DNA from 4 places in the Serratia nevei genome. Region 3 is predicted to be linked to each of the others. Evidence: predicted binding sites of a transcription regulator. Region 3 holds the regulator's gene; each other region holds the start of a gene.
What was found. Region 3 encodes PhoB, which activates phosphate uptake and scavenging genes when phosphate is short. Its sites were predicted from a motif close to CTGTCATAAAACTGNCNNAT; they were not measured.
Positions count from the first base shown of each region.

Region 1: the regulator PhoB is predicted to act here: its motif matches at 1,592-1,611, upstream of glpT (glycerol-3-phosphate transporter).
Region 2: the regulator PhoB is predicted to act here: its motif matches at 1,639-1,658, upstream of phoA (alkaline phosphatase).
Region 4: the regulator PhoB is predicted to act here: its motif matches at 1,849-1,868, upstream of ugpB (sn-glycerol-3-phosphate ABC transporter substrate-binding protein UgpB).

Region 1 covers NZ_CP149940.1:168,285-171,353, forward strand. The annotation lists gene glpQ (glycerophosphodiester phosphodiesterase) at 1-2, opposite strand, end outside; gene glpT (glycerol-3-phosphate transporter) at 86-1,438, opposite strand; gene glpA (anaerobic glycerol-3-phosphate dehydrogenase subunit A) at 1,803-3,069, shown strand, end outside.
Region 2 covers NZ_CP149940.1:1,562,744-1,565,812, reverse strand. The annotation lists gene V8N38_RS07460 (cytochrome P450) at 1-54, opposite strand, end outside; gene V8N38_RS07455 (ArsR/SmtB family transcription factor) at 135-818, shown strand; gene V8N38_RS07450 (glutathione S-transferase N-terminal domain-containing protein) at 893-1,600, shown strand; gene phoA (alkaline phosphatase) at 1,731-3,069, shown strand, end outside.
Region 3 covers NZ_CP149940.1:988,571-991,639, forward strand. The annotation lists gene sbcD (exonuclease subunit SbcD) at 1-639, opposite strand, end outside; gene phoB (phosphate response regulator transcription factor PhoB) at 855-1,544, shown strand; gene phoR (phosphate regulon sensor histidine kinase PhoR) at 1,569-2,885, shown strand; gene V8N38_RS04660 (PstS family phosphate ABC transporter substrate-binding protein) at 2,900-3,069, shown strand, end outside.
Region 4 covers NZ_CP149940.1:197,387-200,455, reverse strand. The annotation lists gene ugpA (sn-glycerol-3-phosphate ABC transporter permease UgpA) at 1-232, opposite strand, end outside; gene ugpB (sn-glycerol-3-phosphate ABC transporter substrate-binding protein UgpB) at 311-1,630, opposite strand; gene V8N38_RS00905 (PLP-dependent aminotransferase family protein) at 1,943-3,069, opposite strand, start outside.

The DNA of each region.
Region 1 (3,069 bases), 820 kb from region 3:
ATTCCGTTTTTCTCCGTGTTGTTGGGGGCAGGGTAGTAAAAAGGCCGCAGGGCGGCCTTTAAATCATGCAAAAGTCGTGTGACGCTTAACCGCGCTTGGCGGCGATTTCCGCGTGGTGTTTCTTTTCGTTCAGCATGGTCAGCAGCAGCAGGATAACCGCCAGCACGCCGCCGCCGATCATCACCATGAAGCCGCCGTCCCAACCGAAGAAGTCCACGGTGTAACCGACGATGGCGCTGGCTGCAACCGAGCCGCCCAGGTAGCCGAACAGGCCGGTGAAGCCCGCGGCGGTGCCGGCGGCTTTCTTCGGCGCCAGCTCCAGTGCGTGCAGGCCGATCAGCATCACCGGGCCGTAGATCAGGAAGCCGATGACCAGCATACAGATCATGTCCACGGTCGGGTTACCGGCCGGGTTCATCCAGAACACCACGGTGGCAATGGTCACCAGCGTCATGAAGAACACGCCAGTGGCGCCGCGGTTGCCTTTGAACACTTTGTCCGACATCCAGCCGCACAGCAGGGTGCCCGGGATACCGGCGTATTCATACAGGAAGTAGGCCCAGGACGACTTGTCCAGCGCGAAGTGTTTCACTTCTTTCAGGTAGGTCGGCGACCAGTCCAGAATGCCGTAACGCAGCAGATAGACGAACACGTTGGCGACCGCGATGTACCACAGCAGCTTGTTCGGCAGGATGTACTGCATGAAGATCTGCTTGGCGGTCAGCTCTTCTTCGTCTTTTTCGCTGTAGTCGTCCGGATAGTCGTTTTTGTACTCTTCAATCGGCGGCAGGCCGCAGGATTGCGGGGTGTCGCGCATCAGGGCGAAGGCGATCAGGGCCACCAGGATGGCACCGAAGGCCGGCATGTACAGCGCCGCGTGCCAGTCGTTGAACCAGGCCATACCCAGCAGGAACAGCAGCGGCGGCAGGCCGCCACCCACGTTGTGGGCGCAGTTCCAGATGGAAACGATGCCACCGCGTTCTTTCTGCGACCACCAGTGCACCATGGTGCGGCCGCACGGCGGCCAACCCATGCCCTGGAACCAGCCGCACAGGAACAGCAGGACGAACATGATGGCGATGCTGGAGGTGGCCCACGGCACGAAGCCCATGAACAACATCACCGCCGCCGCCAGGATCAGGCCGGCAGGCAGGAACACCCGCGGGTTGGAACGGTCGGAGACCGAACCCATGATGAATTTGGAGAAGCCGTAGGCGATGGAGATGCCCGACAGCGCGAAGCCGAGGTCACCGCGGCTGAAGCCTTGTTCGATCAGGTAAGGCATGGCCAGGGTGAAGTTCTTACGCACCAGATAGTAAGCGGCGTAACCGAAGAAGATCCCCAGGAAAATTTGCCAGCGCAGCTTACGGTAGAGCGGGTCTACCTTATCGCTCGGCACACGGGCGGTGTGTGCGGCCGGCTTAAAAATACTCAACATGAGCGCCTCCGATGGCTTTATCTGTTATCACATCAATATGACCTTTTACGTTCATTTGATGATTGAGCGGATATCGAATGTGGTGTTTTTGTGTTCCATAACGAGCGCCATTGTCATCAAATACGCCTGGTGTCGCTGTGACGAATGGCGCAATTGTTACACTTTCATGAAACCACGGCGGATTTTGAGCGATTCGTTAACGTTATGAAATAGAAAAACGTCCAAAAATCGTGATTATGATCACATTGATGGTTTTTTGTGGACATTTTTATTTCGTTTCATGTTCGTTATTGTTCCTTATCAAACAAAGACCCTAATAACCGTGGCTCAATAGGCTCATAACTACCGATCCTGAGGGAGCGACATGAGCAGCTATTTTGACGGCGGCGAAACGGATGTGATCATCATCGGCGGCGGCGCCACCGGTGCAGGCATCGCCCGCGACTGTGCGCGGCGCGGCTTGCGCTGCATCTTGCTGGAGCGCCACGACATCGCCACCGGCGCCACCGGCCGCAACCACGGTTTACTGCACAGCGGCGCGCGCTATGCGGTGACCGACGGCGAGTCGGCGCGCGAGTGCATCGAAGAGAACCGCATCCTGAAACGCATTGCCCACCACTGCATCGAGCGCACCGATGGGCTGTTCATCACCCTGCCGCAGGACTCGCTGGACTATCAGCAACAGTTTATCGCCGCCTGTCGCCAGGCCGACATCGACGCCGAAGCGATCGACCCGCAGCTGGCGCTGCGCCTGGAGCCGGCGGCCAACCCGGCGCTGATCGGCGCGGTGCGGGTGCCGGACGGCACCGTCGATCCCTTCCGGCTGACCGCCGCCAACATGCTGGACGCGCGTGAACACGGCGCGCAGATCCTGACCTACCACCAGGTGGTGGGGCTGCTGCGCAGCGGCGACCGGGTGACGGGCGTGCGCGTTTACGACCATCAGAATCAGCGGCGTTATGAGCTGCATGCGCCGGTGGTGGTCAACGCCGCCGGCATCTGGGGCCAGCAGATCGCCGAATACGCCGACTTGCGCATCCGCATGTTCCCGGCCAAAGGGGCGCTGCTGATCCTCGGCCACCGTATCAACAACATGGTGATCAACCGCTGTCGCAAACCGGCGGATGCCGACATCCTGGTGCCGGGCGACACCATCTCGCTGATCGGCACTACCTCGACCCATATCGATTACGACCAAATTGACAACATGCTGGTGACCCCGCAGGAGGTGGACATTCTGATCCGCGAGGGAGCGCTGCTGGCGCCCACCCTGGCGCAGACCCGCATTCTGCGCGCCTATGCCGGGGTGCGGCCGCTGGTGGCCAGCGACGACGATCCCAGCGGGCGCAACGTCAGCCGCGGCATCGTGCTGCTCGATCACGCCGCTCGCGACGGGCTGGAAGGGTTTATCACCATCACCGGCGGCAAGCTGATGACCTACCGCCTGATGGCGGAGTGGGCCACCGATAAGGTGTGCGAAAAGCTTGGCGTAAACCGCCCGTGTACCACCGCGCAGGACGCGTTGCCCGGCTCCCGCCAGTCGGCGGAGGAAACGGTGCGCAGCGTGGTTTCTCTGCCCGCCAGCATTCGCGGCTCGGCAATTTACCGCCACGGCGATCGCGCCAGCCAGG
Region 2 (3,069 bases), 570 kb from region 3:
ATAGTGCATCTGCGGCTCGGCGGCGAGCGCGGCGGCATAAGGACATACGGACATGGTTTTCTCCCTCGGTACCAGATGGCGATAACCACAGGCTAGCGCTGGACGCGCAGTCATACTTCGCCTAACCTCGAAGTATGCATAACATCGACATAGAAGATCGTTTAGCGGCGCTGAGCGCCGCCATCGCCGACCGCACCCGGGCACGCATGCTGTGCCTGTTGATGGATGGGCGCGCCTACACCGCCACCGAGCTCAGCGCGGCGGTCGAGGTCGCCCCGTCCACCGCCAGCGCGCATCTGGCGAAACTGCTGGAGCAGCGGCTGATCGCCTGCGTCAAACAGGGGCGCTATCGCTATTTCCGGCTGGCCGGTCAGCCGGTGGCCGAAGCGCTGGAAGGCCTGATGGCGCTGGCGGGCGTACCGCGCCCGTCGGTGAAAAGCAGCACGCCCACCACGCTGCAATATGCCCGCACCTGCTACGACCACATGGCGGGCGAGGTGGCGGTGAAGCTGCACGATCGGCTGCATGCGCTGAACTGGCTGAGCGGTGAGGAAGACTACCGGTTAAGCGACGTCGGTCAGGCCGCGCTGGCGCGGCTGGGCGTCGATTGCTCCCCCGCCCCCACCCGCCGCCGCTTCGCCTGCGGCTGCCTGGACTGGAGCGAACGCCGCTCTCACCTCGGTGGCGCACTGGGCGCCGCGCTGCTGGCCGCCTTTATTCAACGCGGCTGGATCGTCCGCCGGCTCGACAGCCGCGAGCTGCAGCTGACTCCCGCCGGTAAAAAAGCGCTGGCCGCACATTTTGAGCTCACGGTGTAACCCGGCGGCGGGGTAGTTTTACTGCAATACTCAAGGGGTACGCTTAAGCGACCCCGCCAACCCGAGGAGTTTCCATGCTCGATTCCACCCAATTCCCGATCGTCAAACGCTGGCCGGCTCAGCACCCGGAACGGCTGCAGCTCTATTCCCTGCCGACGCCGAACGGCGTCAAAGTGTCCATCATGCTGGAAGAGATCGGCCTGCCTTATGAAGCGCACCTGATCGACATCGGCAACAACGAAACCTGGACGCCGGAATTTCTGGCGCTGAACCCGAACGGCAAGATCCCGGCGATCATCGATCCCGATGGCCCCGGCGGCCGACCGCTGCCGCTGTTCGAATCCGGCGCCATTCTGCTCTACCTGGCGGAAAAGAGCGGCCGTTTCCTGCCGCAGGATCCGGCGCAGCGTTATGAAACCATTCAGTGGGTGTTCTTCCAGATGGCCGCCGTCGGCCCGATGTTCGGCCAGCTCGGTTTCTTCCACAAGTTTGCCGGACGCGAGTATGAAGACAAACGGCCGCTGGAGCGCTACAAGAACGAATCGAAACGCCTGCTCGGCGTGCTGGAAACGCGCCTTGAAGGCCGCGACTGGATCATGGGCGCGGACTACACCATCGCCGATATCTCGCTGCTGGGCTGGGTGCGTAACCTGATCGGCTTTTATGAGGCGCGCGAGCTGGTGGAGTTCGACAGTTTCCCGCGCGTCGCGCAGTGGCTGGAGCGAGGTCTGGCGCGGCCGGCGGTGCAGCGCGGGCTGTCTATCCCGGCGCGCGCGGCCTGACGCCAAACGGGGTGGCCGCCGGGCCATCCCGTCTTTCGCTGTCATAAAATTGTCATCCCTCTGCTCTACTCTCCTTACGTAACAATTTGATGTTATTTACATTGTTGTATTACGACAAGGAGCTTACCCCATGCAACCTGCTGTATCCCTGATCGCCGGCGCCGTGCTGTCCGCCCTGCTCTGTTCTTCCGCCATCGCGGCGGAAACCTCGGCCAATGCCGATGGCCTGACCGAGCGCGCCGCGCGCGGCACCCTCACCGAGCCGGGCGGTGCCCGTCGTCTGGCCGGCGATCAGACCGCCGCGCTGAAGGCGTCGCTGTCGGACAAAACGGTGAAAAACGTGATCCTGCTGATTGGCGATGGCATGGGGGATTCCGAGATCACCGCCGCGCGTAACTACGCCGAAGGCGCAGGCGGTTACTTCAAGGGTATCGACGCTCTGCCGCTGACCGGGCAATACACCCACTACTCGCTGGACAAGAAAACCCACAAACCGGATTACGTAACCGACTCCGCCGCCTCCGCCACCGCCTGGGCCACCGGGGTGAAAACCTATAACGGCGCGCTCGGCGTGGACGTGAACGGCAAAGACCAGCCAACGCTGCTGGAGATCGCCAAAGCGGCCGGTAAGGCCACCGGCAACGTCTCCACCGCCGAACTGCAGGACGCCACGCCGGCGGCGCTGGTGTCACACGTCACCTCGCGCAAATGCTACGGCCCGGAGGAAACCAGCGAGAAATGCGCTGCTAACGCGCTGGAAAACGGCGGCCGCGGCTCCATCACCGAGCAGTTGCTGAAAACCCGCGCCGACGTCACGCTGGGCGGCGGCGCGAAATCCTTCAACCAACTGGCGAAAAGCGGCGAATGGCAAGGAAAATCTCTGAAGGACCAGGCGGCAGCGCAGGGTTACCAGTGGGTGAGCAATGCGGATGAACTGCAGGCCGTTACCCTGGCCAATCAGCAAAAACCGCTGCTGGGCCTGTTCGCCGACGGCAACATGCCGGTGCGCTGGCTGGGGCCGAAAGCCAGCTATCACGGCAACCTCGACAAGCCGGCGGTAACCTGCGAAAACAACCCGGCGCGCACCGCGGCCACGCCAACGCTGGCGGCGATGACCGAAAAAGCGATCGCGCTGCTGAAAGACAACCCGAACGGTTTCTTCCTGCAGGTAGAGGGCGCGTCGATCGATAAGCAGGATCACGCCGCCAACCCGTGCGGGCAGATTGGTGAAACCGTCGATCTGGACGAAGCGGTGCAAAAAGCGCTGGCCTTCGCCCGCGCCGACGGCAACACGCTGGTGATCGTCACCGCCGACCACGCGCACTCCAGCCAGATCGTCGCCGCCGACGCCAAAGCGCCGGGCCTGACCCAGACACTGACCACCAAAGACGGCGCGCCGATGACCCTCAGCTACGGCAACTCGGAAGAAGAATCGCAGGGGCACACCGGCACCCAGCTGCGCGTCGCGG
Region 3 (3,069 bases):
GAAGGCATCGAGGGTGCCGATATAGATGTCGCGCACCGAGTCGGAGGTGGTGACGCCGACGGTGGTCAGGTGGCCGGTGGCGACGATCGGCAGCGGCAGGCCCAGCTGCTCGCGGCGTTCGCAGGCCGCCAGATACAGCGCCTGGTAATGTTCGGCAATGGCTTCCTGCAGCGCCTGCTGTTTCTGCGCGCCGGATTCGCCGGCGCGGCTGGTGAGCAGATCGCGCGGCCGCAGAAAAGGAATGGCGCACAGCACGGCGCCCGGCTGGCCGTCGCGCCGGTTAAGCACCACGATCTGCTGCTCAAGGGAGCCCTGCGCACTCGCGATCACCGTGGTGTTCAGGCAAGAGAGCAGTTCCCGCGATTCGTTCAGCGTCGCTACCGAGTCGTGGTTGCCGCCCAACACCACCAGTTGGCAGCCGGTGCGCTGCAGTTCCACCACGAAGCGGTTGTACAGCTCGCGGGCGTAGCTGGGCGGCGAGCCGGTATCGAACAGGTCCCCGGCGACGATCAGCGCATCCACCTGCTGCTGCTCGATCTGTTCGATCAGCCAGTTCAGAAAAGCCTGGTGCTCGGCGGCGCGGCTTTTGGTGAAAAAGTACTGGCCAAGATGCCAGTCAGAGGTGTGGATCAGGCGCATGACACTCCCGGATGCAAAGGTAATGGCGATGATTATAAAGGCCGCGGCGGCGCCTGTCCCGGCGCAATAGCGACGACTACGGAATGATTTTTCTTTGCACCGGGAAATAATCGCTATGCTTACTGCCTATAACAGCCGCTTTTTTTCATAAAAGTGTCACAAAACTGACGCATAATGGCGCCCGCAAAGTCGCTAACACATTGGCAGGATTGACGATGGCAAGACGCATACTGGTGGTGGAAGACGAAGCGCCGATCCGTGAGATGGTGTGCTTTGTGTTGGAACAGAATGGTTACCAACCGTTGGAAGCCGAGGATTATGACAGCGCCGTGACGCGCCTGTCTGAGCCGTTCCCTGATTTGGTGTTGCTCGACTGGATGTTGCCCGGCGGTTCCGGCATTCAGTTTATCAAACATATGAAGCGCGAAGCGCTGACCCGCGATATTCCGGTCATGATGCTGACCGCGCGCGGCGAAGAGGAAGACCGCGTGCGCGGCCTGGAAGTGGGGGCGGATGATTATATCACCAAGCCGTTCTCGCCCAAGGAGCTGGTGGCGCGCATCAAGGCGGTCATGCGCCGCATTTCACCGATGGCGGTGGAAGAAGTGATTGAAATGCAAGGGCTGAGCCTGGATCCGTCCTCCCACCGCGTGATGGCTAACGATCAGGCGTTGGACATGGGGCCGACCGAGTTCAAGCTGCTGCACTTCTTTATGACCCACCCAGAGCGGGTTTATAGCCGTGAGCAGTTGCTTAATCACGTCTGGGGCACTAACGTTTATGTGGAAGACCGTACCGTTGACGTGCATATCCGTCGGCTCCGCAAGGCGTTAGAAACCAGTGGGCATGATAAAATGGTTCAAACCGTTCGGGGCACCGGCTACCGGTTCTCAACGCGCTACTGATCGCGCCGCGCTGGAGAATATGCCGTGTTAGAACGTCTGTCGTGGAAGAGGCTGGCTCTGGAGCTGGCTCTTTTTTGTCTGCCCGCCTTACTGCTGGGGCTGATTTTCGGTTATCTGCCCTGGTTCCTGCTGGCCTCCGCGCTGGCTGCGCTGGTGTGGAATTTCTACAACCAGCTCAAACTCTCCCATTGGCTGTGGATCGACCGCAGCATGACGCCGCCGCCCGGCCGCTGGAGCTGGGAGCCGCTGTTCTATGGCCTGTATCAGATGCAGCAGCGCAATCGCCGCCGCCGGCGCGAGCTGGCGCTGCTGATCAAGCGCTTTCGCAGCGGGGCCGAATCGCTGCCTGATGCGGTGGTGATGACCACCGTCGAAGGCAATATCTTCTGGTGTAATGGGCTGGCGCAGCATCTGCTCGGCTTCCGCTGGCCGGAAGACAACGGCCAGCACATCCTCAACCTGCTGCGCTATCCGGAATTCAGCCACTACCTGCAGCAGCAGGAGTTCTCGCGCCCGCTGACGCTGCAGCTGAACAACGAACACTACGTCGAATTCCGCGTAATGCCTTACTCCGAAGGGCAGCTGCTGATGGTGGCGCGCGACGTCACCCAGATGCGCCAGCTGGAGGGCGCGCGGCGCAACTTCTTCGCCAACGTCAGCCATGAGCTGCGCACGCCGCTGACGGTGCTGCAGGGCTACCTGGAGATGATGGGCGATGAAGAGCAGGACGGCTCGCTGCGCAGCAAGGCACTCAGCACCATGCAAGAGCAGACCCGTCGGATGGACGGGTTGGTCAAGCAGCTGCTGACGCTGTCGCGCATTGAGGCGGCGCCCAATGTCGACATGAACGAACGGGTGGATATCCCGCTGATGCTGCGGGTGTTGCAGCGCGAGGCGCAGTCGCTGAGTGGTGGCAATCACGAGATCACCTTCCGGGTTAACGAACAGCTCAACGTGTTCGGTAATGAAGACCAGTTGCGCAGCGCGGTGTCTAACCTGGTGTACAACGCGGTCAACCACACGCCGAAGGGCACCCATATCGAAGTGAGCTGGCAGCAGACGGCGCACGGCGCGCAGTTCCAGGTCAGCGACAACGGGCCGGGCATCGCCGCCGAACACCTTCCGCGCCTGACCGAGCGTTTTTACCGCGTCGACAAGGCCCGTTCGCGCCAAACCGGCGGCAGCGGGCTGGGGCTGGCGATCGTCAAACACGCGCTCAGCCATCACGACGCGCGGCTGGAGATCCTCAGCGAGCCGGGGATCGGCACACGCTTTATCTTTACCTTACCCAACCGGTTGATTGTTCCCGCCGCTTTATCAGAGAATGCGGTGAAAAATTAACGCGAGACACCGGTATGACCCGAATAACCCGAGGGCTGTTGCTTTGCCTGGCGCTGCTGGCCGGACGCGGCGCGCTGGCGCAGCCCGATGGCATGTTGGCGGGCAACCTGTCCAGCGTCGGCTCCGACACCCTGGCGAATCTGATGGCGCTGTGGGCGCAGGATTTCAGCCGGCATTACCCCAA
Region 4 (3,069 bases), 790 kb from region 3:
AGATCAGCGTGGTGTAGAACGAGTCGAGATAGTAAGGATCCTGAAACAGCTGCTTAAAGTTATCCAGCCCAACAAACTGGCTGGACAGGCCGAACGGATCGAGGCTCTGCACCGAATACCACAGCGCCTCGCCGGCGGGCCATAAAAAGAAGATGGCGGTAATCAGCAGCTGCGGCAGCACCAACGCATAGGGCAACCAGCTGCAGCCGAAACCGGGACGGGAAGATGACATAGCAGTTAAACCATTAATCGGGTACGGAAGGATTGGCGTGAAGACGCGAGCCCGATCGGACGGGCCCGCGACGCAGGGTTACTTGGTTGATGCTTCGAAACGCCGCAGCAGCACGTCACCGCGCTGCACGGCGGCGTCCAACGCCTGCTGAGGCGTTTTCTTACCGGTCCACACGCCTTCCAGTTCCTCATCCACCACGCTGCGGATCTGCGGCATGTTGCCCAGGCGCAGGCCCTTGGTGAACGGCAACGGCGGCTTGTTCAGCATCTGGCGAGTGGCGACGTCGGCACCCGGGTTCTTGTCGTAGAAGCCCTGCTGCTTGGTCAGATCGTAAGCCGCGGTGGTGATCGGCAGATAGCCGGTCTTCTGGTGCCATTCGGCGGCGATTTCCGGCTGCGCCAGGTACTGCAGGAACTCGGCCACGCCCTTGTAGGTGGCGGCGTCTTTGCCGTTCATCACCCACAGGCTGGCCCCGCCGATGATGGCGTTCTGCGGCGCGTTTTTCGCGTCAGCGTCGTACGGCATCATGCCGACGCCGTAGTTGAATTTGGCGTAGTGCTTGATGTCCGCCAGCGAACCGGAAGAAGCGGTGGTGATGGCGCAGTCGCCGTTATAAAACTTCTCGGTGGATTCGTCTTTGCGGCCGAAGTAGGTGAAATCGCCCTTCTTGTTCATCGCCTCCAGCAGCTCGATGTGCTTGACCTGCAGCGGCTTGTTGAACTCCAGCTTGGCGTTGGTGCCGCCGAACCCGTTGTTTTCGCTGGCGAACGGCACGCCGTGCCAGGCGCTGAAGTTCTCCAGCTGGATCCAGCCCTGCCAGCCGCTGGCGTAGCCGCACTTCATGCCGGCCTCACGCAGCTTGGCGGTATCCGCCGCCAGCTCCTGCCAGGTTTTCGGCGGCTGGTCCGGGTTCAGGCCGGCCTTCTTGAAGGCGTCTTTGTTGTAGTACAGCACCGGCGTGGAGCTGTTGAACGGCTGAGACAGCAGATGGCCGCTCTTGTTGTCGGTGTAATAGCCGGCTACCGTCGGCACGAACACCGACTCGTCGAAGTTGATGCCGGCCTCTTTAAACACTTCGTAGACCGGTTTGATGGCCTTGCTGGCCATCATGGTGGCGGTGCCCACCTCGTAAACCTGCAGGATCGCCGGCGCCTTGCCGGAGCGGTAAGCGGCGATGCCCGCCGCCAGGCTCTGTTCGTAGTTGCCTTTATAAACCGGCACAATCTTGACGTCGCTGTGCGACTGGTTGAAGCGATCCGCCAGGGAATCCACTTCCTTACCCAGTTCGCCTTCCATCGAATGCCAGAACGGGATCTCGGTCGCCGCCAGCGCCTGAGTGCTGACCGCCAGGGTCAACGCGACGCACAGCGTGGTTTTGCGAATAGCGTAGGTGAGCATGCCTAACTCCTGAAAAAAGCTGGTGTAAAAGCGCGTGAGCGAAAAGAATCAATTCTTGATGAGGGAGTGCCCCCTATAGCTTTCGAGTTGCAGCTAGGCGGCAACCTGCTGGCACCCTGGAGCTTAGCTAACTAAGTGACAGGGGGGCAGTCGGGCAGCCAACAACGCTGCGGCTCGAAAGATGACGGGGGATAACATGCCATGCGCGGATGACAGAAAAATAACCGTTATATGACAGCCACATGACGGCAAGGTGAAGTGAAGATGGCGGTTTGATGTCGGCGGCGGGCATGGGCTCCGCCGCCGCGAGGATTACAGCGAACGGCGCAGACGCGCCACCGCTTCCTGCATCTGCTGTTCGGTGGCGGTGGCGAACGACAGGCGGAAGGTCGAACGATCCGGGTTGTCGGAGAAGAAGTATTCCCCCGGCACGAACACCACGCCCTGCTGCAGGGTAGCGTTCAGCCATTCGGTGGCGTTGAACGGCTGGCGGAAACGCGCCCACAGGAACATGCCGCCCTTCGGCTTATCGAAGGTGATGTAGTCGCCCAGCTCCTGCTCCACCAAACCGGCCAGGATCTCGCCCTTCTGTTTGTAGGCGGCGCGGATCTTGTCGATCTGCGCCGGCAGGCGGCCCAGGCCGAGGTAGCATTCGACGATGCTCTGCGACAGCGCGCTGGCGTGCAGATCCGCCGCCTGCTTGATGATCGCCACTTTATGCAGCAGGAACGGCGGCAGGATCGCCCAGCCCAACCGCAGGCCCGGCGCCAGGATCTTGGAGAAGGTCGAGGTATAGATGATGTGGTCGGTGTTGCCCAGCACCCGCTGTGACACCTGATGCAGCGTCGGGTGGCGCTCTTCGGTAAAACGCAGCTCGCCGTACGGATCGTCTTCGATGATCAGGAAGTTATGTTCGGCGGCCAGCTTCACCAGCAGTTCGCGGCGCGCGGCGCTCAGGGTGATGCCGCTGGGGTTGCCGAAGTTCGGCACCACGTACACACCCTTGATGCGCTGGGTTTTCAGCAGCTCGGCCAGCTCTTCCACCACCATGCCGTCGCTGTCGGACGAGACCGACATGATGTTGGCTTCCGCCAGCTCCAACGTTTGCAGCGCCGCCAGGTAGGTCGGGCGCTCCACCACGAACACGTCGCCGGGGTTGACGATGGCGCGCATCACCAAATCCAATGCCTGCTGCGAGCCGGCGGTGACCATCACCTCTTCCGCGCCAGCGGTGACGCCGCGCTCGGCGCACAGCGCGCAAATGCGCTCACGCAGCAGCGGGCTGCCCTCGGTCAGGCCATACTGGAACGCGCTTTTCGGCTGTTCGGTGATCGCCTGCTGGGTGGCGATGCTCAATCCTTCGAAATCGAACAGCGCATCAGAGGGGATGCCGCCCGCCAGCGAAATGACGTGTTCCATCTTGCTGTGTTTAAGCAATT